Regions from separate parts of the Sporosarcina sp. SAFN-015 genome, predicted to be linked through region 2. Evidence: riboswitches for the same ligand, from Rfam matches in the RefSeq annotation. Region 2 holds a riboswitch; the other holds the start of a gene.
The links. A riboswitch is a leader RNA that binds a small molecule or an ion and turns the genes downstream of it on or off. The one in region 2 is predicted to bind S-adenosylmethionine.
Positions count from the first base shown of each region.

Region 1: another riboswitch for S-adenosylmethionine. It lies ahead of ACR65H_RS04330 (bifunctional homocysteine S-methyltransferase/methylenetetrahydrofolate reductase); the one in region 2 lies ahead of metK (methionine adenosyltransferase).

Region 1 covers NZ_JBPFDR010000002.1:258,423-275,047, reverse strand. The annotation lists gene ACR65H_RS04355 (hypothetical protein) at 1-853, opposite strand, end outside; gene ACR65H_RS04350 (hypothetical protein) at 996-1,700, shown strand; gene bioB (biotin synthase BioB) at 1,740-2,741, opposite strand; gene ACR65H_RS04340 (biotin transporter BioY) at 2,741-3,337, opposite strand; gene ACR65H_RS04335 (histidine kinase) at 3,473-3,658, opposite strand; SAM riboswitch class I at 3,773-3,878, shown strand; gene ACR65H_RS04330 (bifunctional homocysteine S-methyltransferase/methylenetetrahydrofolate reductase) at 3,995-5,842, shown strand; gene metH (methionine synthase) at 5,835-9,272, shown strand; gene ACR65H_RS04320 (hypothetical protein) at 9,275-9,994, opposite strand; gene ACR65H_RS04315 (hypothetical protein) at 9,945-10,265, opposite strand; gene ACR65H_RS04310 (cryptochrome/photolyase family protein) at 10,374-11,807, opposite strand; gene ACR65H_RS04305 (ABC transporter ATP-binding protein) at 11,782-12,507, opposite strand; gene ACR65H_RS04300 (ABC transporter permease) at 12,511-13,575, opposite strand; gene ACR65H_RS04295 (methyl-accepting chemotaxis protein) at 13,595-14,758, opposite strand; gene ACR65H_RS04290 (MerR family transcriptional regulator) at 14,787-15,704, shown strand; gene ACR65H_RS04285 (dicarboxylate/amino acid:cation symporter) at 15,803-16,625, opposite strand, start outside.
Region 2 covers NZ_JBPFDR010000008.1:12,127-28,751, forward strand. The annotation lists gene ACR65H_RS13870 (Dps family protein) at 1-297, shown strand, start outside; gene ACR65H_RS13875 (putative motility protein) at 360-539, shown strand; gene ACR65H_RS13880 (NAD-dependent malic enzyme) at 658-1,983, shown strand; gene ACR65H_RS13885 (transposase) at 2,042-2,401, shown strand; gene ACR65H_RS13890 (NUDIX hydrolase) at 2,414-2,887, shown strand; gene ACR65H_RS13895 (alpha/beta hydrolase family protein) at 2,877-3,671, shown strand; gene ACR65H_RS13900 (amidohydrolase) at 3,711-4,895, opposite strand; gene pckA (phosphoenolpyruvate carboxykinase (ATP)) at 5,041-6,627, opposite strand; SAM riboswitch class I at 6,798-6,915, shown strand; gene metK (methionine adenosyltransferase) at 7,102-8,304, shown strand; gene ACR65H_RS13915 (gamma carbonic anhydrase) at 8,540-9,052, opposite strand; gene ACR65H_RS13920 (alpha/beta fold hydrolase) at 9,130-9,918, shown strand; gene ACR65H_RS13925 (histidine phosphatase family protein) at 9,939-10,532, shown strand; gene lepB (signal peptidase I) at 10,603-11,130, shown strand; gene ACR65H_RS13935 (hypothetical protein) at 11,194-11,379, shown strand; gene ACR65H_RS13940 (ATP-dependent helicase) at 11,494-13,644, shown strand; gene crcB (fluoride efflux transporter CrcB) at 13,641-14,018, shown strand; gene crcB (fluoride efflux transporter CrcB) at 14,015-14,374, shown strand; gene ACR65H_RS13955 (catalase) at 14,448-16,514, shown strand.

The DNA.
Region 1 (16,625 bases), on a different contig from region 2:
CACCCGTACCCGGATCTACCATGACGACCCCTTGGACGTCAAAACCGTTTCTCGCTGTAATGAATTCCCCATAGGAACGTATATAATGCGGCTTTCCATCATCATCAATTTCAAGCTGCACATCGCCGTAAAAGATGAGATCCGGCGCCGCCATCCGCATATGGCGCTCCACTTGTTTATGGAAGTACGATGAAGGCGTATAGGCCATTTCCGTTTTCACGAACTTCGGATTGTCCGCCGAATCGGTCGCGCTCATCGTGAAGTAGCCAGGTGTCGTCTTCCCGTTCATCCATTTGAAGAATCCCGAAAATTCAACTGGCGCGATATAGACAAATTTCCCATCCACTTTTTGAATCTGCAAGTTGCCGAGCTCATAATAACTCGTATTCGGCACTTGGCCGAATGCCTTCTTCATTTTATTCCGAGCAAATTTTGGCGGTACACTTGCAGGCGTCTTCGTTTCGTCAAACGCTTTGATTTCCACTTGTTGATCCATTTCAACCGCTTTATATTTTTGATTTGCATTAAATAGCGGCGCACTAAGGATGAACGCACTTCCCGCTAACGCAGCCAATAACAGGACAATTTTGGCGCTTCGTTCCTTCCCGGTTGCAAGCACGACTCCCGCTACAGCTACGACAAGGAATAAAGCCCATAGCGACGTCCAATTCCTGTCCAGATTCGTGACGTAATAAAGGGCGAATGTGAGAACTGCCATGAGCCCTACTGTCGCAGACAATGCACCAATTCGATTAAAGGCTGGTTTCCCCTCTTTAGAAACCGACGTGAACGGCACGATGATCATCGCGGAAACGATACCGACGACAATTGAAAATAGCAGTAAATTTATCATATGAACACTCTTTTCTATTAAAAATTTATCTCCTCTAACTATACGGATGAAGCAGCAAAACGATTCATCTTTTTGACCAAGTTTTTGAATCCTACCACCCCGAACTTCCGTACAAGACAAGAGAGAAAGGAGTTGAGCTATTATGCAGACGAATGTTTTTAGCGCCGATAAGCTGCCAGGTAAAATGTCAGCAGCTAAAAAAGTTTATTATTATCTTGCCCTTATCGGCTTCGGAGCGTTTGGCATCGCTCTATTATACTTGACCGTAGATACATTTTTGGACGGAGAGTGGCTACTGGCAGCCCTGCTCGGCGGCATTTCCCTATTCATCGGTTGGATATGCATCCAACTTCTAAAGCTACCTCGGCAAAAAGGGCCAACAACGTTCACAAAGGTGGAGGAACAAGATGGCTACACACTTTACTTCGCCAACGAGTGGACCGGTGAAACGAATTCCGTCACTTTCCGTTACGACCAAATAACCGATCTGCTAATCGGCCTCTGGACGAATCCCGGGTTCAAAGGAAAGAAAAACGATTATATCGGTGCCCGTCTTCTTTATCGATATCGGGAGGATAATGGGGATATGAAATATTTCGAGACGGTCATCATCAGTGAGCCGACGCTGGAAGAATGGGTTAAAACGATTGAGGAACATCAACTTCCTGCACGAATAACGAACAGAAATATCTCTGCAGTTAAAGAAGCCCAGTTTGATGACATGCTCGAAACGATTGAAGCAATACCTTTTGACGGTTCAATTTCGGTAAAGGAGTATTTCATGGAACAAGAAGACTTTTCTTTATGGCAGCCGCCATCAATGAAAAAGGGCGATCCTTCAAGTTGAGACTCATCAACTTGAAGGATCGCCCTTTGTTATCTTTATTCAACTTGTTACCGGCTGTTTCGTTAATGGCTCCAAATCGACTTCGAATCCAAGATCCATTAGCATTTGCCGGTCCCGATCGCTTTCTTGTCCGGCAGTCGTCAAATAATCACCGATAAAGATCGAATTTGCCGGATAAAGACCGAATGGCTGAAGCGACCGCAGATTCACTTCCCGACCACCCGAAATTCGGATTTCCTTCGTCGGATTGATGAAGCGGAAGAGGCATAGCACTTTTAAGCAATAGCGTGGTGTCAGCTCATTCATCCCTTCGAGCGGCGTCCCATCCACCGCATGCAAAAAGTTAACAGGAATCGAATCGGCATCCATCGCATGCAGACTACGTGCCATTGCAACTACATCCTTTTTCGTCTCCCGCATACCGATGATAACGCCTGAGCACGGCGAAATTCCAGCTTCCTTCGCTAGTTCGACCGTATTCACGCGATCATTGTATGTGTGGGATGTCGTAATGCTATCATGATGTGCGGCAGACGTATTGATATTGTGGTTGTAGCGATCGACACCTGCTTCTTTCAGACGTTTTGCTTGTTCAGGCTTCAAAATGCCGAGACAAGCACAGACAGTCATGTCTCTATGCTTCGCTTTAATTTCCTTAACGGAATCAATGACGATTTCAAGTTCCCGATTGACCGGTCCCCGACCGCTTGCAACGATACAATACGTTCCTGCCTTTACAGACGCCGCACGTTCAGCCCCCGCCACGATTTCCTCCTGTTTCATCATTGCATATTTCTCAATCGGGGCTTTTGAGACGATCGACTGCGCGCAATACCCACAGTTTTCCGGACAAAGACCAGATTTTGTGTTGATGATCATGTTTAACTTCACTCTATTTCCATAATAATGCTTCCTAATTTTATAGGCCGCATGCAACAACGGAAGCAGATCATCATCCGGGCAATCCAAAATGGAAAGCGCTTCTTCATCTGATAAAGCTCCTCCATTGAGGATGCGATCTGCAAGCTCCTCATAATTCATCAATGCGCACGCCTCACTTTCAGAACTTTATACATCCGATGGCCGAAGATTCCTGCAAGAACGGAAAGGAAAATATCCTTCGGCAACGGCGGTATCATCCAGGCCCATGCAACCTTATAACTGAATGCATCAGGGGCTGCTGCCCATAGCTTATAAGCTGCATACATCCAATTTGTTCCGAACAAATAATTCACACTCATTGCGACTAAAGCTGCAACGATATAGCTTCTCAAACCCCCATATTTTTCAACAATCTTACCCGCGATATACGCGACAATAATAAAGGAAACGATAAAACCGAATGTAGGTAAGAGAATAGCACCGAATCCTCCTTGGAATTTCGAGAAGACCGGCGCCCCCGCCAATCCGACGATCATATAAACTGTCATCGCTGTTGCGCCAAGTCGGCTTCCTAGGAGAAGCCCCGCCAGCACTGCGAAAAACGTTTGCAATGTGATAGGCACACCGCCGATCACAAGAAACGGTACAAACGATGTAATATTTGCCCCAATCATCATTAATGCCGCAAACATCCCACAGTAGACGAGACTGAGAGCGCTCATCCCACTTTTCGTTTTCACTGAAGCTGTTGTCATAATCCACCTCGTAATTTGAGTTATCTTCAATAGAATATAAGTTAACTCAATTTGTGTCAACCTGAATTTTATTAAAGTTAACCTAAATGCAGCGCACAAAAAAACCGACAGCTTAAGTCGCTATCGATTTCTGTATTAATGCTTCTTGTCTTCATTTTTCGGAAATAAAAAATGGGCAATTAACCCGCTTAAGAGAGCTGCACCTACTGTAATCCATACTCGAGTCATCCCTGGCACTTCTTGATGATCCTTATGGAGCATCCACCACGAAACACCGGCGACAAGGAGTGCAATCGGAACGGAAAATTTGAAGATCCTCAACGAATTCACCTTCTACTTTTTGTTCATACGCCTATTCTATCATAATTCACCTATTGACGTGGCGGACAATTAACGATATGATGTTTTAAATTATTCAAACAACTGCATAACAAATTCTTATCAAGAGAAGCTGAGGGACTGGCCCGTCGAAGCTTCAGCAACCAGCCGTTTCGGTCAGGTGCTAATTCCAGCAGGTCCATTTCGGCCTGATAGATGAGAAGGAGCGAGATTTCGCATATGTAAAGCCTTCTTTTTATTCGAAGGCTTTTTTATTTTTCATTGCTGTCGAAATTTATTGTATAGGAAGTTGCAGACTTGAAGAGAGGATGATTTCTGATGAGATTGCTTGATCGGTTGAAAGATAATGTACTAGTGGCGGATGGCGCAATGGGAACGCTGCTTTATTCATATGGCATTGACTTTAGTTATGAGGAATTGAACATTGAAAAGCCGGAAATCATCGAGAAGATCCACCGTGAATATATCGACGCGGGGGCGGATGTGATTCAGACGAATACATATGGCGCCAATTCCCTTAAGCTCGCCCGCTATGGTTTAGAGCATAGGGTGAAGGAATTCAATGAGGCGGCGATTCAAATCGCAAAGCATGCAGCAGCGCCTGGCAATCAATATGTGCTCGGGACAATCGGAGGACTGCGTGGCATCCGGAAAAGCGACGCCTCTATCGCCGAAGTGCTGACGATGATGCGCGAACAGGCAGATGCATTGCTATCCGGCGATCCCGACGGACTATTATTGGAAACATATTATGATTTTGAAGAGCTATCGGCCGTCGTTACTGAATTGCGGAAGCTGACGGATATCCCACTCATTGCACAAGTAGCGATGGATGAGCCTGGCATATTGCAAAATGGCATGAATCTGAATGATGCCCTTCACCAGTTGGAATCAATAGGCGCTGATATTGTCGGTGTTAATTGCCGGCTAGGCCCGTACCACACAATCCAAGCTTTTGAAAAAGTGTCAATTCCAGAGCGAGCATTCTTATCAGCAGCCCCGAACGCAAGCTTGCTCGACGTCGAGGATGGCCGTATCGTCTATGCGTCCGAAGCAGACTATTTCGGCCGTGCAGCAACGTTCCTTCGTGAAGAGGGAGTACGCCTCATCGGCGGATGCTGCGGAACGACGCCAAAACATATTGCAGCTGCCAAAAAGCAATTGGCGGGATTGCCGCCGGTAACGGAAAAAACCGTCACTCCACAAAAGCCGATTGTCATCCGGGAAGCGGAACCTGCAAAACACGAACCTCTTCACATAAAAGCGAAGACAGAGCGGACGGTCATCGTAGAGCTCGACACGCCTCGCCATTTGGAAACCGAGCAGTACTTTGAAGGAGCGAATAAATTATATGCAGCTGGTGTAGATGCCGTCACAATGGCGGACAATTCCCTCGCCTCCCCTCGCATTAGCAACATGGCGATGGGCTCAATTTTAAAGCATGAGCATCACGTACGGCCGCTTGTCCACCTGACGTGCCGCGACCATAATTTAATCGGTTTGCAATCTCATTTAATGGGGCTTGATGCGCTAGGAATCCATGATATCCTTGCTGTTACCGGCGACCCGACGAAGGTTGGCGACTTCCCAGGCGCTACGAGCGTCTATGATGTATCAAGCATGGAGCTGTTGCAGCTCATTAAACAATTGAACGAAGGCATTTCCTTCACAGGCAAACCGCTGCGCAAAAAAGCAAAATTCTCGGTCGCTGCCGCATTTAATCCGAATGTTCGCGTCCTCGATCGCGCTGTACAACGTCTTGAGAAGAAAATCGCGTCCGGGGCCGATTATTTCATTACCCAGCCCGTCTATACGAAAGAGAAGATCATCGACATATACGAAGCGACGAAGCATTTAGATACACCGATTTTCATCGGCATCATGCCTCTCACGAATATTCGAAATGCGGAATTCCTGCACCATGAAGTTCCTGGCATTAAACTATCCGAAGAGGTGCTCGAAAGGATGGCCGCTTGCGGGGATGACCGTGAAAAAGCGACTCAGGAAGGCGTCAACATTTCAAAGGAACTGATCGACACTGCCGCCGAGCTATTCAACGGCATCTACATTATTACGCCATTCCTTCGCTATGACATGTCGTTAGAACTGATCAATCATATAAAACAGCTTGATGCGGAGAAGGAGAGGAATATCGTCCATGCCTAAACATCCTATTGAACAACAACTGAAAAATAGAATTCTCATCATAGACGGAGCGATGGGCACGATGCTGCAAGCGGAAGATCTATCCGCGGACGATTTCGGTGGCGAAGAATATGAAGGTTGCAATGAATATTTGAACATCCTCCGCCCTGATATTCTCGATAAAATCCATCGTGCCTATTTAGAGGCGGGTGCCGATATCATTTGCACAAACACATTCGGGGGTACTCCCCTCGTACTGGACGAATTCAGTCTCGGTCACCGCGCTTCTGAAATTAACAAAAAGGCTGTGGAAATCGCGAAACAGTGCGCAGCCGATTACTCGACAACTGAGCAGCCGCGTTTCGTCGCCGGTGCAATTGGCCCGACTACGAAGACTCTCTCCGTTACCGGGGGGATTACATTCGATAAGCTTTCCGAGGACTTCTACGTTCAAGCGAAAGCACTGATTGAAGGCGGCGCTGATATTTTATTGATGGAAACGAGCCAAGATATGCTCAACGTCAAAGCCGGAACAATCGGAATCAAGCGGGCATTCGACGAAACAGGCATTGAACTGCCTGTCATGATCTCCGGGACGATTGAACCTATGGGTACAACGCTAGCCGGTCAAAGCATCGAAGCGTTTTATATTTCCATCGAGCATATTAAGCCGCTTTCAGTAGGGTTGAACTGTGCGACAGGCCCGGAATTCATGACAGACCATCTGCGCTCGCTCTCTGATCTTGCAACGAGCTTTGTCACTTGTTATCCGAACGCCGGGCTGCCGGATGAAGAAGGCCATTACCATGAATCGCCTGAATCGTTATCACAAAAACTAAAAGGTTTTGCAGATAAAGGATGGCTGAACATGGTTGGCGGATGTTGCGGAACTACGCCTGATCATATTCGTGCGATCCGCGAAGCTGTGGACGGACTCGCTCCACGACAAAAGCCGGAGAATGGGCATGATCATGCCGTTTCGGGGATTGAACCGTTGTTGTACGACCCATCGATGCGCCCATTGTTAATCGGCGAGCGGACGAACGTCATCGGATCTAGGAAATTTAAACGGTTGATCGTAGAGGAGAAGTTTGAGGAGGCTTCCGAGATTGCACGTGCCCAAGTTCGCGGCGGCGCTCATGTTCTCGACATTTGCCTTGCAAACCCGGACCGGGATGAACTTGAAGATATGAAGAATTTCATGCAAGAAGTCGTCAAAAAAGTGAAAGTGCCTCTCGTCATCGATTCGACAGATGAAAAAGTAATTGAAGAGGCGTTGAAATTCTCTCAAGGGAAAGCGATCATCAACTCGATCAACTTGGAGGATGGCGAAGAACGGTTCGACGCGGTACTTCCTCTCGTGAAAAAATTTGGCGCTGCCGTCGTCGTCGGGACAATCGATGAAATCGGGATGGCGGTGACACGGGAACGAAAGCTCGAAATTGCCGAGCGTTCCTATGACTTACTTGTAAATAAATGGGGAATCGCTCCTGAAGATATCATTTTCGATCCGCTCGTCTTCCCTGTCGGAACAGGTGATGCACAATACATCGGGTCGGCAGTTGAAACGATTGAAGGCATCCGTCTGATCAAAGAGAAAATGCCGCGTTCATTAACGACGCTAGGTGTAAGCAACGTCTCTTTCGGACTGCCCCCTGTTGGCCGGGAAGTGCTGAACGCGGTGTATTTATATCATTGCACGCAGGCAGGACTCGATTACGCTATTGTCAATACAGAGAAATTGGAACGTTACGCGTCGATTCCGGAGAATGAAATAAATCTAGCGAACGATCTGCTATTCCATACGACAGATCAGACGCTAGCAGATTTCACTGATTTCTATCGGGATAAAAAGAAGGAGAAAACCGAAGACGATATTCCAAAGACGGTGCCCGAGCGGCTTGCGTATTATGTCGTTGAAGGGACGAAGGAAGGGTTGATCCCCGATTTAGAGGCTGCGCTTAAGATGTATGACACGCCACTTGACGTCATTAATGGACCTTTGATGGAAGGGATGTCCGAAGTCGGACGCCTATTCAACGACAACCAGCTGATCGTCGCGGAAGTATTGCAAAGTGCAGAAGTGATGAAGGCTTCGGTTTCATTCCTCGAGCAGTTCATGGAGAAGAAAGAGGATGATTCCGGCAAAGGGAAGATCGTGTTAGCGACTGTGAAAGGCGACGTCCATGACATCGGGAAAAACCTCGTCGATATCATTTTGAGCAATAACGGGTATCGCGTCATCGACATTGGTATTAAAGTGACTCCGGCGACGCTCATTGATGTCATCCGAAAAGAAAAGCCGGACATTATCGGGTTATCGGGGTTGCTTGTAAAATCGGCGCAGCAAATGGTGATAACCGCTCAGGATTTCAAGGCAGCAGGTATTGATACGCCTGTCATGGTTGGAGGAGCTGCGTTGACCCGTAGATTTACGGAAACGAAGATTGCCGCGGAATATGATGGACCAGTCATTTATGCAAAGGACGCGATGCAAGGGCTTGAACTGGCGAACCGATTGCAAGGCGGCGATAAAGAGGCTTTGTTAAATGAACTTGTTGAGAAGCAGGAAAAGCGGCTTGAGTCGGAGGCGATCCGAGCGACACGGGATACTGCGGTTGCAGTATTGCCGAGGCCTGTGAAGACAGTACGGGAGGATGCACCTGTATTCGTACCATCGGATCTTCGTAGACGTGTTCTAAGAGATTATTCCGTTTCGCATTTATATCCCTACGTTAATATGCGAACGTTGATCGGGCATCATTTAGGCTTGCGCGGCAATGTCGATAAGATGCTTGCAAATGGAGAGGAGCGAGCGGTGCAGCTTCATGAAATGGTCACTGGATTCTTAGAATCGGGACAGTTATCCGCTTCCGGCATGTACCAGTTCTTCCCTGCGCAGGCGGATGGAGACGACGTCATCATTTATGATCCGGAAGACGGGAAGACGGAAATCGAACGTTTCACGTTCCCTCGTCAAAGCAAGGAGCCGTTCCTCTGCCTTGCCGACTATTTGAAGACGGCGGACAGCGGGGAAATGGATTATGTCGCATTTATGCAAGTGACGGCGGGTCACGGCGTGCGGGACTATGCGAATAAGCTGAAAGCCGAAGGGAAATTCCTTGAGAGCCACGCGTTCCAAGCAACTGCGCTTGAACTCGCGGAAGGTTTCGCTGAGCGGGTTCATCAGGAAATCCGCGACCAATGGGGCTTCCCGGACGCCACCGACTTCACGATGCGCGACCGGTTCGCGGCCAAGTATCAAGGCCAGCGCTTCTCGTTCGGCTATCCGGCTTGTCCAAACCTCGAGGACCAGTCGAAACTGTTCGGTTTGCTGAAACCGGAAGACATCGGCGTCCATTTGACCGAGGAATTCATGATGGAGCCAGAGGCATCGGTGTCGGCCATCGTGTTTGCACATCCGGATGCAAGGTATTTTAATGTTGATTGAAGTTAGGGGTCGCCTCCTTTGCGGGGGCGGCTTTTTTTTGAGGACGGATTTGATTTCTTGAGCGTGGAGGTGGCTTTCTTGGGCGCGGGGAACAGTTTCTTGAGCGCGGATTTGATTTCTTGAGCGCGGGAACAGTTTCTTGGGCGCAGATTTGATTTCTTGAGCGCGGGAACAGTTTCTTGAGCGCGGATTCGATTTCTTGAGCGCGGGAACAGTTTCTTGGGCGCGGATTCGATTTCTTGAGCGCGAGGAACAGTTTCTTGAGCGCGGATTTGATTTCTTGAGCGCGGGAACAGTTTCTTGGGCGCTGATTTGATTTCTTGAGCGCGGGAACAGTTTCTTGAGCGCGGATTTGATTTCTTGAGCGCTGGACCAGTTTCTTGAGCGCGGATTCGATTTCTTGAGCGCGGGGAACAGTTTCTTGAGCGCAGATTTGATTTCTTGAGCGTGGAGGTGGCTTTCTTGGGCGCGGATTTGATTTCTTGAGCGCGGGACCAGTTTCTTGGGCGCGGATTTGATTTCTTGAGCGCGGGGAACAGTTTCTTGGGCGCAGATCTGTTTTCTTGAGTGCGGACAGGTTTATATGTAATCCGACTCCCCCGACGCGATTTAAAAAACAAAAAAGCTGTCCCATTGTCGATTTGCTCGACGCCGGAGACAGCGATATTGCTTTTAAAACGGTCTTCTCCCGAAGCCGAAGAAGCCTCTGCCCCTTCTACCAAAACCAGGCCCTTGTCCAGGGAATACTGGCGCGCCCATTACATTTTCCGTTGTCTCGGTATAATAGTGTCGCGGCGTGATAACAGGATGCTGCCTGTTGACGTTGACTATCGGATGAATATATGGTTGTTCAACCGGGAAGAATTGGTCATGGTAACGGCATTGTGTCGGGCAAACAATTGGTTGCAATTGAGTGTTTTGCGGCATTTGATTCATAGGAAGCATCTGGTTCATTCCACAATGTCCTCCACAGTGTCCACGGTGCATCATCATCTTCACTCACCCCCTCGTTCTATTACATGTGAAAATGGACGGGGCATACGGGCGAGCGACTATGGTTGAAAGGAATTTCTGTGTGCTTGTCTCCCCACGTGGGCACATCTAGGTCCCTTTCACTTGTTGATATGCGTCCAATGCACGATTCCTCGCAGCTGCATGATCGACAATTGGCAAAGGATAGGTCACGCCAATTTGAATGTCGGCCTTTTCCAGAACGGAGACAGGCGCTTCCCACGGCTTATGTATATACGGAGCTTGTAGATTGGAAAGTTCCGGCACCCATTTCCGTATATAGCGACCACTCGGGTCAAATTTTTCGCTTTGGAGGAACGGATTAAAAATCCTAAAGTAAGGGGCAGCATCAATGCCGCATCCTGTTACCCATTGCCATCCCGTCGCGTTGTTTGCAGCATCGAAGTCGAGAAGCGTATGCTTAAACCAGTTATAGCCTTCTTGCCACGGAATTAATAAATGTTTGACTAAAAACGAGGCAGTTACCATTCGAACTCGGTTGTGCATCATCCCCGTCTTCCATAGTTCTCGCATGCCTGCATCGACCAATGGATAGCCTGTCTGCCCCCGTTTCCATTTCATAAGTTGCTCTTCTGTCCCTTGCCAAGGGAAATCCAGAAATTGCTTTCGCAACGGATATCGGATGATATCTGGCTTGTGGATTAGCTGGTGGTAGGCAAAATCACGCCATATTAGTTGTTTAAGAAAAGTGTCGATGGATTGATGGACCGAGGCTTCCGTTGTTTCTTCGCTTACAGATTTTGCGGAATGCCACATCGCCTTCACGCTAATGTTTCCTGCAGCTATATACGGCGACAGTTCGGAGGAGGAGCCGCTTGAAATAAAGTCCCTCTTCGCATGATAAAAAGACATTCCATCCTCCAAATATTGTTGCCATTTTTCAACTGCCGGATGCTCTCCCGGTTTCCAATACTCGTCAAACTTCTGATGCCAGTTTTTCTCGTCGATGATCCGCAATTGATTCAACGCAAGGGAGTGAATCCCTCGTTCAATTCCTTTCATCTCAACTGGAAAGGGCCGCGGGCGCGCTACATCTTCCTGCATGCACCTTTTCCAAAAAGAAGTGAACACTTTATAAGGCTCGCCTTGTTTGTTCAACAGATCAGGGCTAAATAAAAGGTGCCCGTGAAATGATTGCACCTTTTTCCCAATTGATTCGAGTTGAGCTTTAATCCTGCTTTCTTTCTTCCGTTCCACAGGCTCATAACGTTCATTGAAATAAACGGCATTTGCTTCAGCCTCATCCATCACCTCAACAAGTGCATCAAACTCATCTCCATATTTAATAAACAGCTTCAAGCCATGTGCCTGAAGCTGTTTTTCAAGTGTTGCGACGGAATGGTAGATCCACCATGAGGACGCTTCACTTTCCGCATATTCTCGCTTATCTTCTTCTGACCAGATAAAGACGGGAATAACGAATCCTTCTTTCGCCGCCTCTGATAATGCAGGGTTATCGTGTAGCCGAAAATCTTTTCTAAACCATACAACTGTTTTTTGCATCATCTTCATCCTTCTTGAGAGGAGTCAATTCTTCTTGCAGTACGAGGACACCATCTGTCATCATGTACACTTTGTCACAATAACTAACGAGACGTGTATCATGCGTTACGACGATGCTCGTTGTTTTCTTATTTTTCGTCTCCCTCTTTAATAAGTCCATTACTTCGTACGCCCGGTCTGAGTCTAAAGATGCCGTTGGTTCGTCAGCTAAGATGATTGATGGGTTACTATATAATGCCTTCGCAATGGCTACACGTTGCCGCTCGCCTCCGGACAAGTCGGACGGGTACTTGCCTCGTAAGTCGCCAATGCCTAAGTCTTTGTAAAGCTGTTCCATCTCATCAACATTCATATTACCCTTTTTCACTTTGTTTAATAGCTTTAATTGCTTTGCCACTGTCAAGAAAGGTATTAAATTCGAAGCTTGAAGGATGAAGCCGATTTCATTCAACCGAATTTGCGCACGCTCTTTTTCAGTCATCTTCGTGACGTTCTTTCCATTCAAGATGACGTCTCCGGAAGTCGGAGTAAGCAGTCCACCGACAATGCTCAGAAACGTACTTTTTCCGGAACCCGAAGGCCCGACAATCGCAATTAATTCCCCACGGCTTGCATGGAATTCCGTGTTCTTTAGCGCATCCACCTTTTTATGACCGCTGCCAAATGTTTTCGTCACATGTTTTAACTCCAGGACTGTCATCATTCACCCTCCAATCGCTTTCAATGGATCTACCCGGACGATCGTCCAAACTGAAAAAACGGCTCCTGCAATAGCTACGATGACAAGAACTGCCCCGTATATGAGCATCGTCGGCAAGTCAAAGGAGACTGGAACAGCGGCTGGTAGGAATGCCCCCGTTGTCAATGTTAGCGCCAATCCGATCATGACGCCGATAGCTGCTAATAGTAAAGTCTGTGCAATGACCGATTTCGATAAATAATAATTAGAGATCCCTTGCGCTTTCATTACACCGAACATACTAATTTTCTGGACAGTTAATACGTAAAGGAAAATGGCTACAATGACTGCTGATATAGCAAATAGAAAATAGATCATGAACGTCAACGTTAAATTTTGTTCGGTGTAGCCAGGCAAGCTTTGAATGAATTCTTCTATTTCAATAACTTGCAGAGCATCGTCTTGAACGACATTGTCTCCTCCGTTCCGGATGACAATTCCATTGATGCGATCATTGTTTGCTTCCGCACCTACTCCGTATTTAACTTTATGGAAAGTGTCAAGGTCGGCGTAAAGAACCGGCGCTGCGTTGAACCTGGCTTTATCGGTAAAGCCGACAATTGTTACTTTTTCTATAGAGGATGATAAATGAAGTTCATCTCCTATGCTAAACCCTTCCTCTTTTAATGAATCGTCCGCGATCACTTCGTTCATCCCCGCAATAGACTTACCTTCCGTCACTTCCGGCATGAGGAATTCGTCTTTTCGAATTCCAAAGAGCGATACATTGGTCTTTTGATCACCATTCCCGGCAATTGCGCTAATTTGGCCAATGACCGCTATTTCGTCAGCCTTTACCGCTTCTGTTTGCTCGATCAACATAGATGATTGATAGAGACTCTTATCAGATTCCTCCGTTAAGATAATTGCAGACGCCTTCCATTTATCGACCGATTCCCGATTTAGATCCTTCAAGTCTGTTGCTAGGCCAGATAAGAAGAAGACGAGATAAGCGACAAGCATGAGGACACCCGTAATCAGTACAAATCTCAGCTTATTCTTTTGGATTTCATTCCACGCGAGAAACATTTTCCACACTCCTTGTCACTTATATTTGCAAAGCTGTCTGGTGAAGACTGTCGGCTGTAGCTGCCACCTTCTTCGTGTCGTTTCCTATTTCCTTAATAACTTGCACAAGTGCCGTCACGTCTGTTTCAATTCGGCTAATATGCTCATTATTGTCCTCTATGGAATGGAGGATCTTCATGAATTTCATTTGTGATTCTTTAGAACCTTTCATCCCAAGGGAAACACTTTCTCGTACTTCGTCAATTGTTCCGACAGCCTGGTCTGTTAAGCTAGTGGATTTACTGACGAGTTCAGTAATTTGCTCAACGGATTGTTTAGATTGCTCCGCTAATTTACGGACTTCCTGGGCTACGACCGCAAAGCCTTTACCAGCGTCCCCCGCTCGCGCTGCTTCAATTGAGGCATTTAAAGCCAACAAGTTTGTCTGTTCTGCAATCTTTTTCACCATCTCGATAATATCGATAATTTCATTCGAGGAGTCTTTCAAATCCCCGATTAGGTTCACCATCTTCTCCGTATTCCCAGAAATGAAGGTCATCTGCTCTTCCAACTGCTCCACCTTCTCATTTCCAAGGACAGCAAAGCTTTGAATCATTTTCACACTCTCAACATTCGAATGGATACTGGAGCGAATGACATGTGCATTTGCATCCACTTGTTCAATTGAGATGCTAGTTTCTTCCGTTAGGCCTGCTAAGTCTTCGCTGATGGATGAAATCTTTCCTTTCAATTCATTTTTCACAATATCATATTGCTCACGCCTCAACTCTTCATTCTTCTTCTCGTATTCTTCCAACACAATTTGCATTTCAAAGTTTATGAGCTTGGAGACGGCCGTAGCAGCTGCCATCCGTTCTTCCCAAGGGCTTACCTTTTCGGAAATCAGTCGGATCAACTTTTCCTGGATTTGTTGAAAGGTACCCATGTACCATTTCGGTTCGACACCCAGGCTGAAGTGCATGTTCGCCAATTTCACCTTTTTTCTGATGGACTCCGTATCTATCCGCCCGTCAAACATTTCCACGATGTAGTCACTTAAAACGCTCTTCAAATAATCCACTTGTGTCCGTTCCTCAATAATTTTACGAAGTTTAGGAACCGCTAATACATTTTCATAAAAAACAGAGACCACATCTTCGATACTTTCTTTAATAATAGGTTGATATGTATGAATCTTTGCCAAATCTTGCAATTCGTTAGGAGGGGCCGGTTTGGGCAGAGCTACTACAAATAATCGTTATTATATCCAGCAGGTTGCGGACATGACGGGTCTTTCCAAGCAGGTCATCCGCAAATGGGAAGAGCGTTACGATCTTATCCGCCCCGAACGGCTACCAAATGGCTACCGCATATATAGCGAGAAAGACATCAATCTCCTCTTGCATGTCAAAACACTCTGTGAAGAAGGCATGCCGATCCGGCAAGCAGTTCAACTGGCCGATAAAATGAAAGAAGAGATAGTTCCCTCCCTTAAGGAACCATCACTCCAAAAGGGCAGGTTGAATGAATTCGTCCTTCAATTATTGGAAAAGGGAAACAGATGCGATGAGCTCGAATTGATGATCACCCTTCAACAGGCAAATTACGAAGTCGGACTTTCCGCCTTGTTGGACCAAGTCATCAAACCTTTCTTGCAGGAAGTCGGCGATCGATGGGAGAGAGGAGAATGGGATGAATACCAAGAATCGGTTTCAAGCCTCGCCGTCCGTGATTATCTCGTGCAGCTCCGAAGAAACAATCAGCATCATCCGGAAGCCCCTGTGGCCCTCGCCGCATGCCTTCCATATGAACGGCATGAAATCCCGCTTCATCTTGTCCTGTTACAATTCATGCTAAAAGGATGGCGTACCTTTCTAGTCGGCGCTTCCCCCGCACCGGGTTCCATCGAGGCAGTGATCCAAAAGATCCGTCCTGACATCGTTATCCTTTCTGCGTCCACTTCCATCCCTTTTGAAGAGGAGCCAGACCTATTGAAGAAGCTTGATGCATTTGCAGCAAAGCAGCCGAACAGCCACTTTTTCATCGGCGGTAAAGGAACGATGGCACAACAAGCCGCAAAAGAGCTACAGGCCATCCGCCTGACAGATGACCTCCAAGATGTGTGGGAGAGTATTGACTTAGGAAAATAAGCGTGACGCAATCGTTTTCAAGCAAAAAGCTGTCGCAGAAAATCAGTCTCTTTGCTGATTTTCTGGACAGCTTCATTTATGCTTTCCCGTCCGTTGAGTCAGGCGGTTTTAGTACTCGACGGCACGCGATCATCATCCGGATTACCTAGGACGCCCTCCGTCTGAGCAACGACAACTGCACAAGCTGCATCCCCTGTAATGTTGACAGCCGTTCGCACCATATCCAGCAGTCGGTCGACACCGAGGACGAGTGCAATTCCTTCGACAGGCAGGCCAACAGATGTTAGAACCATCGCCAGCATGATCAGCCCTGCACCCGGCACAGCAGCCGTTCCTATGCTAGCAAGGACGGCAGTGAGGACGACAGTGAGCAACTGTCCCATTGACAGTTCAATGCCAAAAGCCTGGGCTATGAACACAACTGCTGCCCCTTGCATAATCGCCGTCCCGTCCATATTGATCGTTGCGCCTAAAGATTGTGTAAATGAACTGATCGATTCAGGCACTTTCAACTTCTCTTGTGCAGTCTTCATAGAAATCGGAAGCGTTGCCGCAGAACTCGCCGTACTAAAGGCGACGACCTGCGCAGGAAAGAAGTTTTTGAAGAACCAGATCGGATTCCGCTTGCCGAGTAAAGACACCGAGCCTCCGTAGACGACGACCGAGTGAATGAGAAGAGCACCTAGAACAACACCCATGTACATTCCCATCGCCCGCAGCGCGTCGAACCCTTGACTGCCGACTGCTGATGCAATCAAGCCAAATGCTCCGTATGGCGCAAACTTCATGATGAAAGTGATAAGGTACATAATGAGTTCGTTAGCCTGCTCTAGAAATTCAGTCACTCTTTCCACTCGCTTGCCGAGCATTGCAATCCCGAATCCGACCAATGCTGCAAAGAAGATAATCTGCAACATATTT
Region 2 (16,625 bases):
CATATGGATGAAATCGCCGAACGAGTGTTGACTCTTGGTGGAACTCCAACTGCTACGTTAAAGGAGCATTTGGAGCAGTCTGTCGTAAAAGAGGCGAAAGGCGATGAACAAGCCGAGGATATGGTGAAAACAATCGCTGATGATTTTGATAAAATTATGAAATCCTTGAAAAAAGGAATGGAATATGCGGCGGAAATCGGTGACGATATGACAGAGGACATATTAAATGCAACGTATCAAAGCATTGAGAAGCATCAATGGATGTTAAATGCTTTTCTTGGAGAAGAGAATAAATGAGCATGCATTCTTGAATAATCGATTTTTTCACCGATAGTAGCATTGTAAAGGAGGAATGGTTTATGAACATGAACTCCATCATGGCAAGCCAATTGAGAAGTTTGCAATCTACAGTTCAATTGAGTGTCATGAATAAAGCTTTATCGGTGAATGCAACTGCAGTGACAGACATGCTGCAAAGTATGCAGGATCAACCGGCGGTCCATCCTTATAAAGGTTCGGCTGTCGATGTAAAGGCTTGAAGTAAAGAGCGCGAATTTCCTTGCAATCTAGGAAATTCGTGCTTTATTTTTGTTGCAGCTACTCAATATGTGTAAAATGGGGTACGAGAAGTGAGAGGATCATATAGGAGGCGACATCATGACACAAATCCAATTTATAAGAAATTTAATTATTGAAACACCATCCAAACCGGGGAATTTTGCAAAAGTCGCAACAGCTATCGGTGTTTTAGAAGGCGATATTGGGGATATCCAAACAATAAAAGTAGGAACGTTATCGACAATAAGGGACGTTTCCATCCAGTGTACGAGTGAGGAGCAATTGGAGAAAATTGTTACTGCTATTAATGCAATCGGAGAAGGCATTCATGTGCATGCGGTAACGGATGATGTTTTGCATGCGCATGAGGGCGGTAAGATTGCTATGAAGAGCCGCGTGGAAGTCCGTTCATTAGGAGACCTTCGACGAATTTACACGCCGGGAGTCGCCAATGTTTGTAAAGTGATACAAAATGATCCGGTGCAAGCAGATTATTTTACAGGCATTTCTAACACGGTTGCGATCGTAACGGACGGAACAGCAATTTTAGGGCTCGGCAATATCGGTCCTGTCGCCGGTATGCCTGTCATGGAAGGAAAGGCGGTCTTGTTCGATCAATTCGCTGGCATTAGCGGAATTCCAATATTGCTTGATACGAGCGATCCTGAGAGAATCGTGGAAACCGTCAAGCATATTCACCAAAGCTTCGGCGGAATTCTATTGGAGGATATCGGTTCGCCTCATTGCTTTGAAATCGAAGAGAGATTGAAAGCTGAGCTTCAAATCCCTGTCATGCATGACGACCAACATGGAACCGCAGTCGTCACACTCGCTTCCGTTCTTTCAGCATGCAGGCAATCAGGTGTGGAACTATCGCAATCCATTGTCGGTCAAATTGGATTAGGGGCTGCAGGGCTCGCCATTAGCAGGATGCTAATGGCATATGGCGTGAAGGAAATGCGTGGTGTTGATCCTAATCCCGAAGCGATTGATAGACTGAAGCAACATGGCGGTACTGCTTTGAATTCTGTTGATGAGATTATGCAAACTTGTGATATCGTAATTGCAACGACTGGCGTGCAAGGGTTAATTAAGCCTGAGATGGTCCGTAAAGGGCAAATCGTTTTGGCACTGTCCAATCCAAATGCGGAAATTGATCCTGAAGTTGCTTTACGAGCTGGAGCCGCTTTTGCCGCGGATGGCAGACAAGTGAACAATATTCTTGGGTTCCCTGGAATTTTCAGAGGTGCTTTAAATGCTCACGCGAAAGATATTACATATCCGATGCTAATTGCTGCAGCATTAGCAATTCTGGATAGTACAAAACCAGGTGATCTTGTTCCACATCCATTAGATCCAGCCGTACATGCTAATGTAGCGAGTGCTGTCGAACGTGTAGCAAATGAAGAAGTGAATTCCATCTGAACGCATTGAATCGAATATCTGATATGAGCCATACTACGACAAAAAAGTGGGTGCTCATATGGAAAACGATAAAGTCAGAATGTACGTCTCGATTGCGAATCAACAAGTTTATTCACATAAGCATGCGTCTCCATGGGAATACGAAGTGGAGATGAGTAGGGAACTTGTTCCAGTTTTTCATCAATTGTTTAGCCAAATGGACCGATTAGAATTTCGGAATTTCCTACGATCACATTTGCCGTATGTCCCATATCATTATGACCGGGATAATCATGATGTTGATCGAAGGACGATGATGCTCTATGCATTGGTTCATGAATTTAGCGATGATGAAACGAAGAAATTCATTGAACAGCTGCCGTATTTTACGAAGGGAACACCAAAGATTCCATCTGCTCCTGTTCAATCATCCAATTGATTGTGAAAGGACGTGACTCATATAGCAACGATATTTAAAGATTTACAAGGGGCGCATGTTGAGCTGACTTTCGGTGAAAATCGTTTTGGCATGGAAGCGAGGCATGTGCTCGTTGTATTGAAACATGAAGGGAAATGGCTCGTGACACGCCACTCCGTTCGCGGAATAGAATTTCCTGGAGGCAAGGCGGAAGAAGGGGAAACACTTACTGAAGCTGCAATACGAGAAACGATAGAAGAAACTGGTGTGACAATTACAGATCTCGTCAAGTTTGCTGAATATGTCGTAATGAGCAATGTAACATTTTGCAAGGCAGTGTTCACAGGGAAAGTATTCAGCATTGAAGAAAACCCCCAGCTGTTTGAGACAGAAGGTGCATTTTGGATGACGGATGAACAATTGTCAAACTGCGATGAATTGAGTTTTCATATGAAAGATGCTGGGATGGTTGAAATTCGAAAGTGGGTGGATTCATATGTTTCCTAATGGGGCAATTTTGCACAGAAGAGAATATCCATCCCCAAATCCACAAATCTATCTAGAAGAAATAACGTATTGGTCGGATGGGCTTAAAGTGAAAGGGTTGCTTGCTGAACCGATTAACGGTGGCAACTATGAAGGGATCATTTACTTGCGCGGGGGCATTCAGCATGTCGGAATGGTCCGACCTGCCAGAATTGCACAGTTCGCTTCACAAGGTTTTGTCGTCTTTGCTCCATATTACCGAGGAAACAGAGGTGGGGAAGGGCGAGACGAGTTTGCCGGGGACGATCGTCAGGACGCGGTCAACGCTGTTGAAGTCATAAAGCAAAGTCCGAAGTTGAACAAGGAACGTATCCATCTTTATGCATTCTCCCGTGGCGGCATTATGGCACTCTGGACAGCGATTTTACGGGAGGACATCACATCAGTTGTAACATGGGCCGGTGTCTCGGATGTAATCTTTACATATAATGAACGGGAAGATATGCGCCGTATGATGAAGCGGGTCATTGGCGGCACGCCGAATAGTATGCCTGATGCATACCGGGAACGGACTGCGTTATTCAAGGTGGATGAAATCAATGCCCCTGTTTTGATCATCCACGGAATGAAGGATGATAATGTTTCATTTGAACAGGCAATCTTGCTCGAAGATGCTTTACGTGAGAAAGATAAACAGTACGATACTTGGTACTTCCCTGAGTATACCCATTACTTTCCGTCAGCTCATAATGCACAAATCGTCAGGGATTTATGTGATTGGATGAGACAGCAGGGAAATGAATAAAACATAAAAAAACAACCATGATGGTTGTTTTTTTATGTTTTATTCACCTTGAATGCTACAAACTACTTGTCCAACGGCTTTAGCAGCAACGAGAAGTGCGTCTTCGTCTATATCGAATTTTGGATGATGATTGAAATATGGTTTGTCAACGCCCTTAGGAGTACAACCAATATAAAAGAAACAAGCCGGGAATCTTTCGGCATAGTATGCAAAATCCTCGGACGGCGCCATTGGTGGCACTTCTTTTACCTCTGTTATTTCTTTCACATTTGCATTTATCAAAGTGATAGCGACTTTTTCTGTAAGTTCAGGATTATTATATAATGGCGGATAATCAGGTGTATATGTTAGGTCACATTGTACATCGAACTCCGCCTCAATTCCTTTGGCGAGACGTTTGAGTTCCCGTTCGATCGTTTCTTGCGTTTCAACCGTCATATAACGAATATCGCCTTCAAGCACTACACTGTCTTTAATAACATTAAATGTACCCGCTCCATCAAACGATCCAATTGTAATGACCCCAATATCGAAAGGACTAAGTCTACGGCTAATGATTGTTTGAATGGCAGTAACGAAGTGAGCTCCGGCAACAATGGCGTCATTCGCCAAATGAGGGGAGGAACCGTGTCCGCCTCTGCCTTGTATTTTTAGTTTCATATATGCCCGTCCATTGAAAGCATAGCCTTTGTTGAAGCCGACCATTCCAACTGGAGCAATTGGCAATAGGTGAATGCCGTACACTTCATCCAGATCATCCAGCAATCCTGATTCGATAATGCTTTTTGCACCGCCTGGTGGGACTTCTTCAGCATGTTGATGAATAATTTTTATCGTCCCGGCTACTTCCGATTTCAGTTGAATTAAACAATCCGCCAATATTAGCATATAGGCTGTATGTCCATCATGTCCACAAGCATGCATGATCCCTTCATTTTTCGATTTGAAAGGCACTGGTGTTTCTTCAACGATTGGCAAAGCATCAAAATCTGCACGCAATCCAATTGTTTTGCCTGGTTTTCCTCCTGTAATTGTAACGATAATTCCGAATCCATTTCCAACGTTCGTTTGAATTTCGACATCTTTGCCTTTGTAAAAGTCTGCTATATACTGAGCTGTTTTTTCTTCTTTAAATGACAGCTCGGGGTATTCGTGCAAGTGGCGGCGGATTTCAATCATTTCATTTTTACGCTCGCCAAGCATGCTCATTAATTTATCTTTCAAGATATCCACTCCATTATTTTACGTGACCGAAGAATTAGTCAGATACAATAAAAGTACCCTAGAAAAGTGTCGTTAAACGTATTAAAAAGCTATATAAAAAAAGATCCAGGCGCAACATAGCGCCTGGATCTTCACTGTCTTTGTATTAAGCGACTGGTCCGCCTTTTTGAGTGATTTCTTCAGAAACATGACCGAATTTCTTGAAGTTCTCACGGAAAAGATCTGCCAACTCTTTCGCTTTTTGATCGTAAGCTGTCGGATCGCTCCAAGCGTTACGAGGGTTCAATACTTCAGTCGGTACGCCGTCAATTGCTTTAGGCATAGCAAGACCGAAAATTGCATTCTCTTCGTATTCCACATCGTTCAATTCGCCAGCGATTGCTGCACGGACCATTGTACGTGTATGTTTCAAAGACATACGATGTCCTACACCGTAAACTCCACCAGTCCAACCCGTGTTGACAAGGAAGACTTGTGCATCGTGCTCGTCGATTTTCTTCCCTAGCATTTCTGCGTAGACCGTTGCAGGCAATGGGAGAAAAGGGGCACCAAAGCATGTAGAGAATGTCGCTTCCGGTGAAGTGACGCCGCGCTCAGTTCCTGCTAGCTTCGAAGTGAAACCGCTTAGGAAGTGATACATCGCTTGTTCCTTCGTCAATTTGGAGATTGGAGGCAATACGCCGAATGCATCCGCTGTTAAGAAGACAATTGCTTTCGGATGTCCTGCAACCGATGGCATCACGATGTTTTCGATATTATGGATCGGGTATGCTGCACGCGTATTTTCAGTCAATGAATTATCGTCGTAATCGGGCTTGCGAGTCTTTTCATCCAAGACGACGTTTTCCAATACTGAACCGAAACGGATCGCTCCGTAAATTTCTGGTTCCTTCTCTTTTGAGAGATTGATCGTTTTCGCATAGCAGCCGCCTTCGATGTTGAAGACTCCGTTTTCGGACCAGCCGTGCTCATCATCACCAATTAGTTTACGGTTAGCATCTGCTGAAAGCGTCGTTTTTCCTGTTCCAGAAAGACCGAAGAATAAAGCGACATCTCCTTCTTCGCCAACGTTTGCAGAGCAGTGCATGGATAGTATGCCGTGCTCAGGCAGCAAGTAGTTCATAACGGAGAAAATCGATTTTTTCATTTCTCCCGCATATTCCGTACCTCCAATTAACACAATACGCTTCTCAAGTGATACAATGATGAAGGTTTCGGATTTCGTTCCGTCTACTGCCGGATCTGCTTTGAATGTCGGAGCAGCGATAACCGTGAATTGAGCTTCATGCGTTTTCAATTCTTCCTCAGTAGGGCGAATGAAAAGATTGTTGACGAACAAGTTTTGCCATGCGAATTCATTGATGACTTGGATAGACAGCTGGGACGCTTTATCCGCTCCTGCAAATCCTTTGAATACGAATAGCTCTTCCTTAGCTTTTAAATGGTTTAAGACTTTCTTATATAATGAATCAAAGATTTCAGATGAAATCGGGCGGTTCACTTTGCCCCAGTCGATTTTGTCTTTTGAAGATTCCTCTTCGACAATATACTTATCCTCAGGAGAACGGCCAGTATACTTTCCTGTCTCTGCAGTAAGTGCGCCATCTGCAGAAAGTTTCGCTTCTCCACGGGAAGTTGCTTTTTCAACCAGTTCTGCCACTGAAGGCTGTATGTTTACGTTGTTGCCTGAAAGTAACTCGTGTAATCCGTTTTCAATTTTAGCTGAAATCATTTTAAGTACCGTCCTTTGCATGTAATCCCAGTTGGTGGGTTTCATCACATTTCGTAAATAGTATAACACATTTAGAATAATAATCTATACTAATTCAAAACTCAAGTATATATGCATAAAATGTTTGACAAAGTACAAACTTTTTCGTAGGATTATTTATTGAACGGATACTCTTATCCCGAGCTGGCGGAGGGACAGGCCCTATGAAGCCCGGCAACCTGCGTGGACCTTATTGGCCGCGAGAAGGTGCCAAACCTGGAGCAAGGTGAATTCCTTGGACGATAAGAGTGAAAGGTGCTGCTTTTGAAATTATGCCTTTCCTCATGTATATTTACGTGAGCGAAGGGCTTTTTTATTGAATGAATCAAGCCCTTAATCCTTGTGTATGTTGACGTCGACTCTCTAGGCGCTGAACTTACTGGGACAATTAGAGTACCGTATCAATATTTGCAAGCTTTTAAGGAGGAAATTACAATGACAAATCGCCGATTGTTCACTTCAGAATCGGTAACTGAAGGCCATCCGGATAAAATGTGCGATCAGATTTCTGACGCCATTTTGGATGCCATCTTAGAGGAAGATCCGAATGCACGTGTAGCCTGTGAGACGACAATTACAACAGGACTCGTTTTAGTCATCGGAGAAATTACGACAACAACTTATGTTGACATCCCGAAAGTCGTACGGGATACAGTGAAGGAAATTGGCTATACACGCGCTAAGTTCGGATTCGACTGGGAGACGTCATCTGTATTGACGTCCATCGATGAACAATCTCCTGACATCGCGGCAAGTGTCGATCAAGCACTTGAAGCACGTGAAGGGACAATGACGGATGAAGAGCTCGAAGCGATCGGAGCGGGAGACCAAGGGCTAATGTTCGGTTATGCTTGCAATGAAACACCTGAGCTTATGCCGATGCCGATCAGCTTATCGCATAAACTTTCACGCAGACTTGCGCAAGTGAGAAAAGACGATACGCTTGATTATTTGCGACCAGACGGTAAAACGCAAGTAACAGTTGAGTATGATGAGGATAATAACCCGGTTCGGATTGACACAATCGTAATCTCTACTCAACATCATCCTGATATCACTTTAGAGCAAATTCAACGTGATATTAAAGAACATGTCATCTATCCAGTCGTATCAGCAGAATTATTAGATGAAGAAACAAAATACTTCATCAACCCATCCGGCCGTTTCGTCATCGGCGGACCACAAGGGGATGCCGGTTTGACTGGCCGGAAGATCATCGTTGACACATATGGTGGCTATGCGCGTCATGGTGGCGGTGCATTCTCCGGAAAAGATGCGACAAAGGTGGACCGTTCTGCTTCATATGCTGCGCGCTATGTTGCGAAAAATATCGTTGCTGCGGGACTTGCGGATCGTTGTGAAGTTCAATTGGCTTATGCGATCGGTGTTGCAAAACCAGTTTCCATTTCAATCGATACGTTCGGAACAGGAAAAGTCGAGGAAAGTAAGCTAGTGGAAATCGTACGTGAACTATTCGATTTACGTCCTGCCGGCATTATTAAAATGCTCGACCTTCGCCGTCCGATTTACAAACAGACAGCGGCATACGGCCATTTCGGACGTACTGACGTTGAACTCCCTTGGGAGCAGACAGACAAAGCGGAAGATTTGATCGCAAAGGCTGGCTTGACTGTTTAATATTTGAAAGAATATCAGCAGCACTTCATCGAATAATTGATGAGTACTGCTGATTTTTTATTTAGCCAATAGAACAGGGAATCAAAGAATTTCGTAAAGGCTCATTAATTTCACGAAGCGTCATAATTTAAAAGGAGGAACCTAACGAAAATTATAGCGTTATAAATAGTGATAAAAAGTGATGATCAATGGGATTAAATAAATAAAGATGCTGCCCAATTGGACAGCACCTAGTTTATATTTGCATCTCTTTATAAATCTTGCCTTTTTCAACATAGCTATTCAAAACACGTTCCATCTCTGCTCGATCTTCATCATTCAATTCACGGACGACTTTCGCTGGTGAGCCAAGAGCTAGGCAACCAGGCGGTATTTTCTTGCCTGGTGGTACGAGGCTGCCTGCACCGATGAATGCTCCCTCGCCGATTTCAGCTCCGTCCAAAATGATGGCTCCCATGCCGATGAGTGCACCTTTACGAACAATACAACTATGTAAAATCGCCTTATGGCCAACTGTAACCTCATCTTCAATCAGCAATGTTTTTCCTGGACTTTGGTGTAGGCAGCTTAAATCTTGGATGCTCACTCGCTCACCGATAATCGTCGGGGCGACATCTCCTCGGATGACCGTATTGAACCAAATGGAACTGTTTGCCCCGATCGTTACATCGCCAGTAATCGTTGCATAATCCGCAACGTAGACGGTTGGATCAATTTGTGGGGTTTTTCCGTTGTAAGGATAAATCATGAACGTCTCTCCTTTTCTAAAAATCATGTATAATTTATCGTAACATAAAACATCTACAGATAGGGGAGGTGAGTGCCGTGTGGAAATGGGAGGCGGAAGGACAACCAAAAGCAGTGATTGCGATTGTCCATAATGCTTACGAACATCATCGGCGCTATGCGTGGCTCATCCAAAAGCTTCGAAACGGGGGTTTCCATGTCGTCACAACCGATTTGCCCGGACACGGTTCTGAAAGTGGGAGGCGGATCCATGACGAACCGTTTGAGTCATATGTGGAGCATGTAAAAAAATTGATTGATATTGCATTGCAGGATAATTTGCCTTTATTCGTGCTTGGACACGGACTTGGCGCAACGATTGTCATGCATATTCTGCAACGCGAGAAGCTGGAATGCGCGGGCTTCATTTTCAGTTCCCCTTGGCTCTCCATTAAACATCAGCCATCCAAGTTTTCAGGAGTACTGACGAAACTTTCAAGTTCTATGAAATTGAACCATGACATTACAATTGAATTACTGACGCGTAATTACGATATGTACATAGAATTTCAGAATGATAGGGACTATAGTTCTGTAGTCGTCGCATCTTGGTATCGCGAGTTGCTTGCGACGATGAAATCCGTCACAAGTCATGAAGAAAGCATTTTTGACACGCCAGTTCTTATTCAGACAGGAGAACATGATAAAATTACCGATGTTTCATTTGCGAAAAGATGGTTGTTGAGCCAAAATCTTTCCGAATTTCATTATAAGGAATGGAAAAGGCTTTATCATGACCTTTATCAAGAACCAGAGCGGGAGGAAGTGTATTTGTACATTGAATCATTCATGAACAACGTACTTCGTTCGCTCGGCTATATTGTTTAAAGTAAAAACTGTAAGGGGGAATGGTCAATTTGACGATTATCGGGTTTGTCAGGCATGGTGTGACAGCATGGAATAAGGAAGGTAGAGCGCAAGGCAGTTCAGATGTCCCGTTGGATGAAGAAGGGATTGAAATGGCGGAGCGTGTAGCGGACAGGTTGTCTACTGGGGAGTGGGATGTCATTTATACGAGTCATCTCCTAAGGGCAAAGAAGACAGCAGAAATTATTGCTGCGAAAATACCTGGTGTAGAACTTGTCGAAGATGCAAGATTGCGTGAAATCGGCGGAGGTTTGGTAGAAGGTACGACTGAAGCGGAGCGTATCGAGAAGTGGGGGGTAGATTGGAGACAACTCGACATGGGATTTGAATCACAAGAGTCCATCATTTCCCGGGGGTTGGAATCAATTGATGAAATCAAAAAGAAGCATCCCGGTAAAAATGTGTTAGTCGTCAGCCATGGGAGCTTCATTAAGCGGATGTTGAATGAGCTTGTAACTGAAACTGTCTATGAAGAAAATCTTGATAATACATCAGTGACAATTGTCGAGCTGAACGATGAAGAAAACCATTGCCATCTGTTCAATTGCACTGCGCATTTACAGCAAGTTCTCTGAATGTGAACCATTCATACGTTGACTAGGCTATACTATATACTATATAAATTGTAAGATCGGGGGCTTCCATATGAAAAAAGAAACAACTTCTGAAATCTTCTCATGGATTAAAGCGATTGCAGTTGCATTCGTTCTCGTGTTTGTCATTAGGCACTTCCTATTCTCACCAGTCATCGTTTCCGGTCAATCCATGGAACCGACATTCGAATCGGAAAACCGAGTCATCATTTCAAAAATCCATAAACTTGATCATTTTGACTTAGTAGTTTTCCATGCGCCCGGTTCGACAGAAGATTATATTAAACGGGTGATCGGCTTGCCGGGGGATACAGTTGTCATGAAAGATGACAGGCTTTTCATTAACGGGAAAGAGTATGAAGAGGACTATATCCAAGCAAATAAGGAACAACTTTTCAAAGATCAAAAATTGACAGAGGACTTTGAAGTTACAGTGCCTGAAGGACAGCTTTTCGTGTTGGGCGATAATCGGAGGAACAGTACGGATAGCCGAGCAATCGGTTGTATCGATGAAGCCTCGGTCGTTGGAAAGGTCGGTTTCAGGTTTTATCCCTTACATTCAATCGGCGTCCCTAAATAACTGGGATTAACTCTCCTTTAAAAGGGTATTCCTATACAGACTACCAAAGAAGGAGCGATTGAATTGTCTAAAGAACATAAAAACAATGAGAGCAGCACTAAAGACAATACGAACAGGGCTCAACTTGCGGGAACCGAGTATACCGACGAACAGCGGCATACGAACGAAGTAGCCTCCACAGCGTATCAAGGCAGCAAGAAGAAAAAAGTGGACATTCAAAACGATAGGCTCGAGTCAGGCGGCTTTTAATCGACAACCTCTGCGTAAATTGCAGAGGTTGTTTTTTTCGCGACCATAAAGTCTACAAAATGTGCGTTCGTATGGTAAATTAAGAACATCGTAAGAAGAAGGAGTACCAATGCAATGACTGATTTTTTTATAAGGAAAAAGAATGAACTACATATACAATTGAACGACGTCCAGAAAAAAGCCGTTAAGCAAACGGAAGGTCCATTGCTCTTATTAGCATGTCCCGGGTCGGGGAAAACGACAACGATGATTATGCGGATCGGCTATTTGATTGAAGAGAAGAATGCGAATCCGAAACGCATAAAAGCAATTACATTCAGTCGAGCATCAGCACGCGATATGACAGAACGTTTTAAACGTTTTTTCCCACAGCATTCTCCAGTCGATTTTTCGACGATTCATAGCCTCGCATTTACAATTACCCGAACCTATTTGCAAAAGACGGGAGTTACATTTGAATTGATTGAAGGTGGAGGGAATCAGAAACAGCCTCTCACTAAAATGTCGTTGCTGAAACGTCTGTATAAAGAAACTGTTCGGGAAGAAGGAACAGAAGATGAATTGACATCCCTGTCGACATTTATCAGTTTTCTGAAAAACAGGATGATTCCTTTCAACGAATGGGAACAAGTTCAAGCTCCATTCGACAAGGCAGGTACAATTGCGCTTGGCTATGAGCAAATTAAATCGAAAACGCAAGGGCATCTTCTGCTCGATTTTGATGATATGCTGTCCATTGCGGAACAGGCGTTACGAGTCGATGAACAACTTGCTGAAAAATTCCGCTCGCGGTATGACTACGTTTTGACAGACGAAAGCCAGGACACTTCTCTTGTTCAACACCGGATTGTCGAGCATCTTGTTGCACATCATGGCAATCTTTGTGTCGTAGCGGATGATGATCAATCAATCTATACGTGGCGCGGAGCAGATCCCGCTTACTTACTGAACTTCAAGCAAGTGTACCCAGATGCAAAATTGCTTAGAATGGAGCAGAATTACCGTTCGTCCAAAGAAATTGTAGAAACTGCAGCTACATTCATTACACGCAATAAGCAAAGGTACAAGAAAGAGATGCGGACAGACAATGAAGGAGCGGGACCGATTGTCATGAAGCAATTCGAAGACCCAAAACGGCTATTGGAATATGTTACATATGAATTATTGGATGAGCAAAACTTGGAAGAAGTCGCTGTTTTATTTAGAAATAATGCTTCCTCGACAATGTATGTCAACGAACTTCATCGAAGGGGAATCCCTTTCTACATGAAAGACGCAGATGATAAATTCTTTTCCCATTGGGTAGTAGAAGATATTTTGAATTTTATGCGGCTCAGCTTTAATGTAGAAAGGAAGGATGTTTTCTCAAAAATTGCTATGAAAATGAATCTCTTCATTTCACGCGATATGTTATCCCGGTTCATGAATAAAGCGACATCCGGAAATGTATTTGAATCTTTCATCCAATCGGTTCAGTTGAAAGGCAGTCAAATCGAAAAATTGGATGCTTGCATTGAGGTTTATAAAAAAATTCCCGATATGCGGCCAGCCCAAGTAATCCGGATGATCCGATATGAACTTGAATATGAGGAAGCTTTGAAAAGTCGGGCGGCAAAATTCGGTTATCGGATCGATCAGCTTCTTGGCATTCTTGATACGCTTGAAGGAATCGCGTCCCAAGTGCGCACAATGGTTGATTTTGCGAATCGCTTGAAGGAATTGGAGCAGGCGGTGCAACAGGCGAAATTCAATCCACCCGCAAATGCATTGACGTTATCGACTTTTCATAGCGCCAAAGGATTGGAATTTAGGCGTGTGTTCATGATTGATTTGGTAAAAGGAATCATCCCATCCGAAGAAGACGAAACTGACCCGATGTTGCTTGAGGAAGCAAGACGACTATTTTATGTAGGCATGACAAGGGCAAAAGAACGATTAGAGTTGCTGTCTTATCGAGAGGCGAATGGGAAGCCCAAAGACGATTCAAGATTTTTGAATGAAGTTCGGGCGATTTTAATGAAGCCTGAAAAGAGAAACACTGAAAAATTGCAGAAGGCTGATTTGTCGACATTGCCGGATCCTGATGGAATTGCTAACAGGACAGAATTATCCGTCGGTATGCACGTCGTACACCGTGTATTCGGAAGAGGGGTCATCAATGGAATTGGGGAAGAGAATATACAAATCCAATTCGGGCAGAATGAAAAGCAGCTGTTGCTTGAAACGATTTTATTACGTCGTCTCTTGAAGAGGGTGGATCTATGAAGCAAGCCCTATATATCGGAATTGCTGGGGCGATCGGAGCAATTTGCCGGGTAGGGATCGGGAGGTTGTTTAAAGATGTATCAGATTTTCCGATGTCGACATTAACTGTCAATTTGATCGGAACATTTATCCTTTGTCTTCTCAGTGCAGGCGCCCTTCAAAGGATCACGGCAGATAAACAGATTCAAATGGCGGTGACAACAGGATTCCTCGGTTCATTTACTACGTTTTCCGCCTTCAGCATGGAAACGGTGAGCCTTATGCAAGATGGGCAATTGATGCTAGCTGTACTTTATATGGCGGTAAGTGTTATCGGGGGGCTTGCCATAGGTCTATTCGGCTTTATGATTGGTCGCAGGATGGTGAAAGCATGACGGTAGTTGAAGCAGTCGTTATTGGAGCAGGTGGATTTGTCGGAGCCATCCTCAGATTTTTCATTTCCGCAAAGATGAATAAAGAGGAAGGGTTTCCCATCGGGACGCTGATCGTCAATTTGACAGGCTCTTTCCTAATCGGTCTTATATTGGGATTCGAGTTACCGTTGCTATGGGCAGTCTTTCTTGCATCGGGTTTGATGGGCGCTCTTACGACTTTTTCTACGCTTATGAAGGAGCTAATTCAGTTGTGGAAGAGAAATCAACGGAAAAAGTCGATTCTCTATAGTGTTCTGACCCTCGGATTAGGAGCCTTTTTAGCATATCTTGGATTTATCATCGGTCAATTATGGTAATTTGCTGTTTGTTTGGAGAATCTCTTGACGGGAATAGAGTAGGAGACTACTAAAACCGAATGGAGGAAATGAAATGGATAGAAACCATTCCGTAGATGCCAACAGCAAAGATAAACAATTGGAACAATATCGATCACTCGACAAAGGGAAGAAGATGACGACGAATCAAGGGTTGAAAATCTCGGAAGATGAGCATTCATTAAAAGCCGGATACCGGGGACCAACTCTTATGGAAGACTTCCATTTCCGTGAGAAGATGACTCATTTCGACCATGAGCGGATTCCCGAGCGGGTCGTCCATGCTAGAGGGTACGCAGCCCATGGGGAGTTCGAATTATATGAGTCGATGAAAAAATATACGAAAGCAGCTTTCTTACAGGAACCAGGTTCGAAGACTCCCGTTTTTACACGGTTTTCGACCGTTGCAGGTAGCCGTGGATCCGGTGAAACGGTGCGGGACGTCCGTGGATTCGCCGTGAAGTTTTATACGGAAGAAGGGAATTATGACCTCGTTGGAAATAACATCCCCGTGTTTTTCATCCAAGACGCCATTAAGTTCCCAGATTTAGTTCACGCAGTCAAACCAGAGCCGCATAATGAAATGCCGCAAGCCGCTTCGGCTCACGACACATTTTGGGATTTCGTTGCAAACAATCAGGAATCGGCACATATGATCATGTGGCATATGTCCGACCGAACGATCCCAAGAAGCTTCAGGATGATGGAAGGCTTCGGAGTGCATACGTTCCGATTCGTCAATGACGAAGGAAATGCTCATTTCGTGAAGTTCCACTGGAAGCCGAAACTCGGGGTACATTCTTTAGTTTGGGATGAAGCCCAAAAGATCAACGGTAAAGATCCCGACTTCCATCGGAGAGACTTATGGGAAGCGATTGAAAGAGGAGATTTCGTCGAGTTTGAATTGGGCGTTCAGCTTATCGAAGAAAAAGATGAATTCATGTTCGACTTCGATATTTTAGACCCGACGAAGATATGGCCAGAAGAGCAAGTGCCCGTCAAAATCATCGGCAAGATGACATTGAACCGGAATGTGGATAATGTGTTCGCGGAAACCGAGCAAGTCGCGTTTCATCCTGGCAATGTCGTGCCGGGCATCGACTTCACGAACGACCCATTATTGCAAGGGCGATTATTTTCGTATACGGATACACAACTGATCAGATTGGGAGGACCGAATTTCCACGAACTCCCGATCAATCGTCCTGTTTGTCCATTCCATAATAACCAGCGCGACGGGTACGGCAGGCAGACGATCAATGTCGGCCAAGTGAGCTACCATAAAAATTCATTGGCGGACAATACGCCTACCGTTTCATCGGAAGAGGAAGGCGGATATGTTCATTATCAAGAAAAAGTCGAAGGCCGAAAAATACAGGCACGCAGTGAGTCATTCGCCGACCATTTCTCACAGGCGAAGCTTTTCTGGAACAGTATGTCGATTCCGGAGAAAAAGCACATTGTCGATGCCTTCAGCTTCGAAGTCGGCAAGGTGAAAAGTAGGAGTGTCAGACAGCAAATCGTTGATATGTTTGCCAATGTGGATGTCGGGTTGGCAACGGCGTTGGCTGAAGCTGTTGGGGCTGAATTTCCAACAGATGTCGAAGAATCGCCTATCACAGAGTCATCGCCTGCTTTAAGTCAACTGACAACAGCTATGCTTCCAGAAACGCGTAAAGTGGCAATCTTGATTGGAAGCGGATTCGATGGAGATGAGGTAGAAACGTTAGTTTCTTCGTGCTTAAACGCGGGGATGAGCGTAGACCTCGTTGGAGATAAGTTCGGTGTCCGTTATGGTGAAAATGATTTGGCGGTTGAAATCGATGAAACGTTTTTAACTGTCCATCCGACGTTATACGATGCAATTTATGTAGTTGGCGGAGAGGCGGACAATATGAAGAAATTCACAATGGATATTGTCGATTTCATCAATGAATCATATAAGCATTACAAGCCGATTGGCATCGCGTCTACTGGAAAAATATTTTTTGAGGTGTCTGACGCAGAAGCGGGGCCTGGCATCATTGTGAACGAGAATGATGGTGCATTTGCAGACAACTTTATCAATGCTGTAGCTGCACATCGCCACTGGAACCGGAAAGTGTACGGCTGGGAAGAATAGGATTATTAAGTTGCCATACCTGTTTATGCGACAGGGATGGCAATTTTTCTTGTTGAATTTGAAAATCGGACTGAAGGACTGTTGACTTATCCGTCAGGGCTGGTAATATAC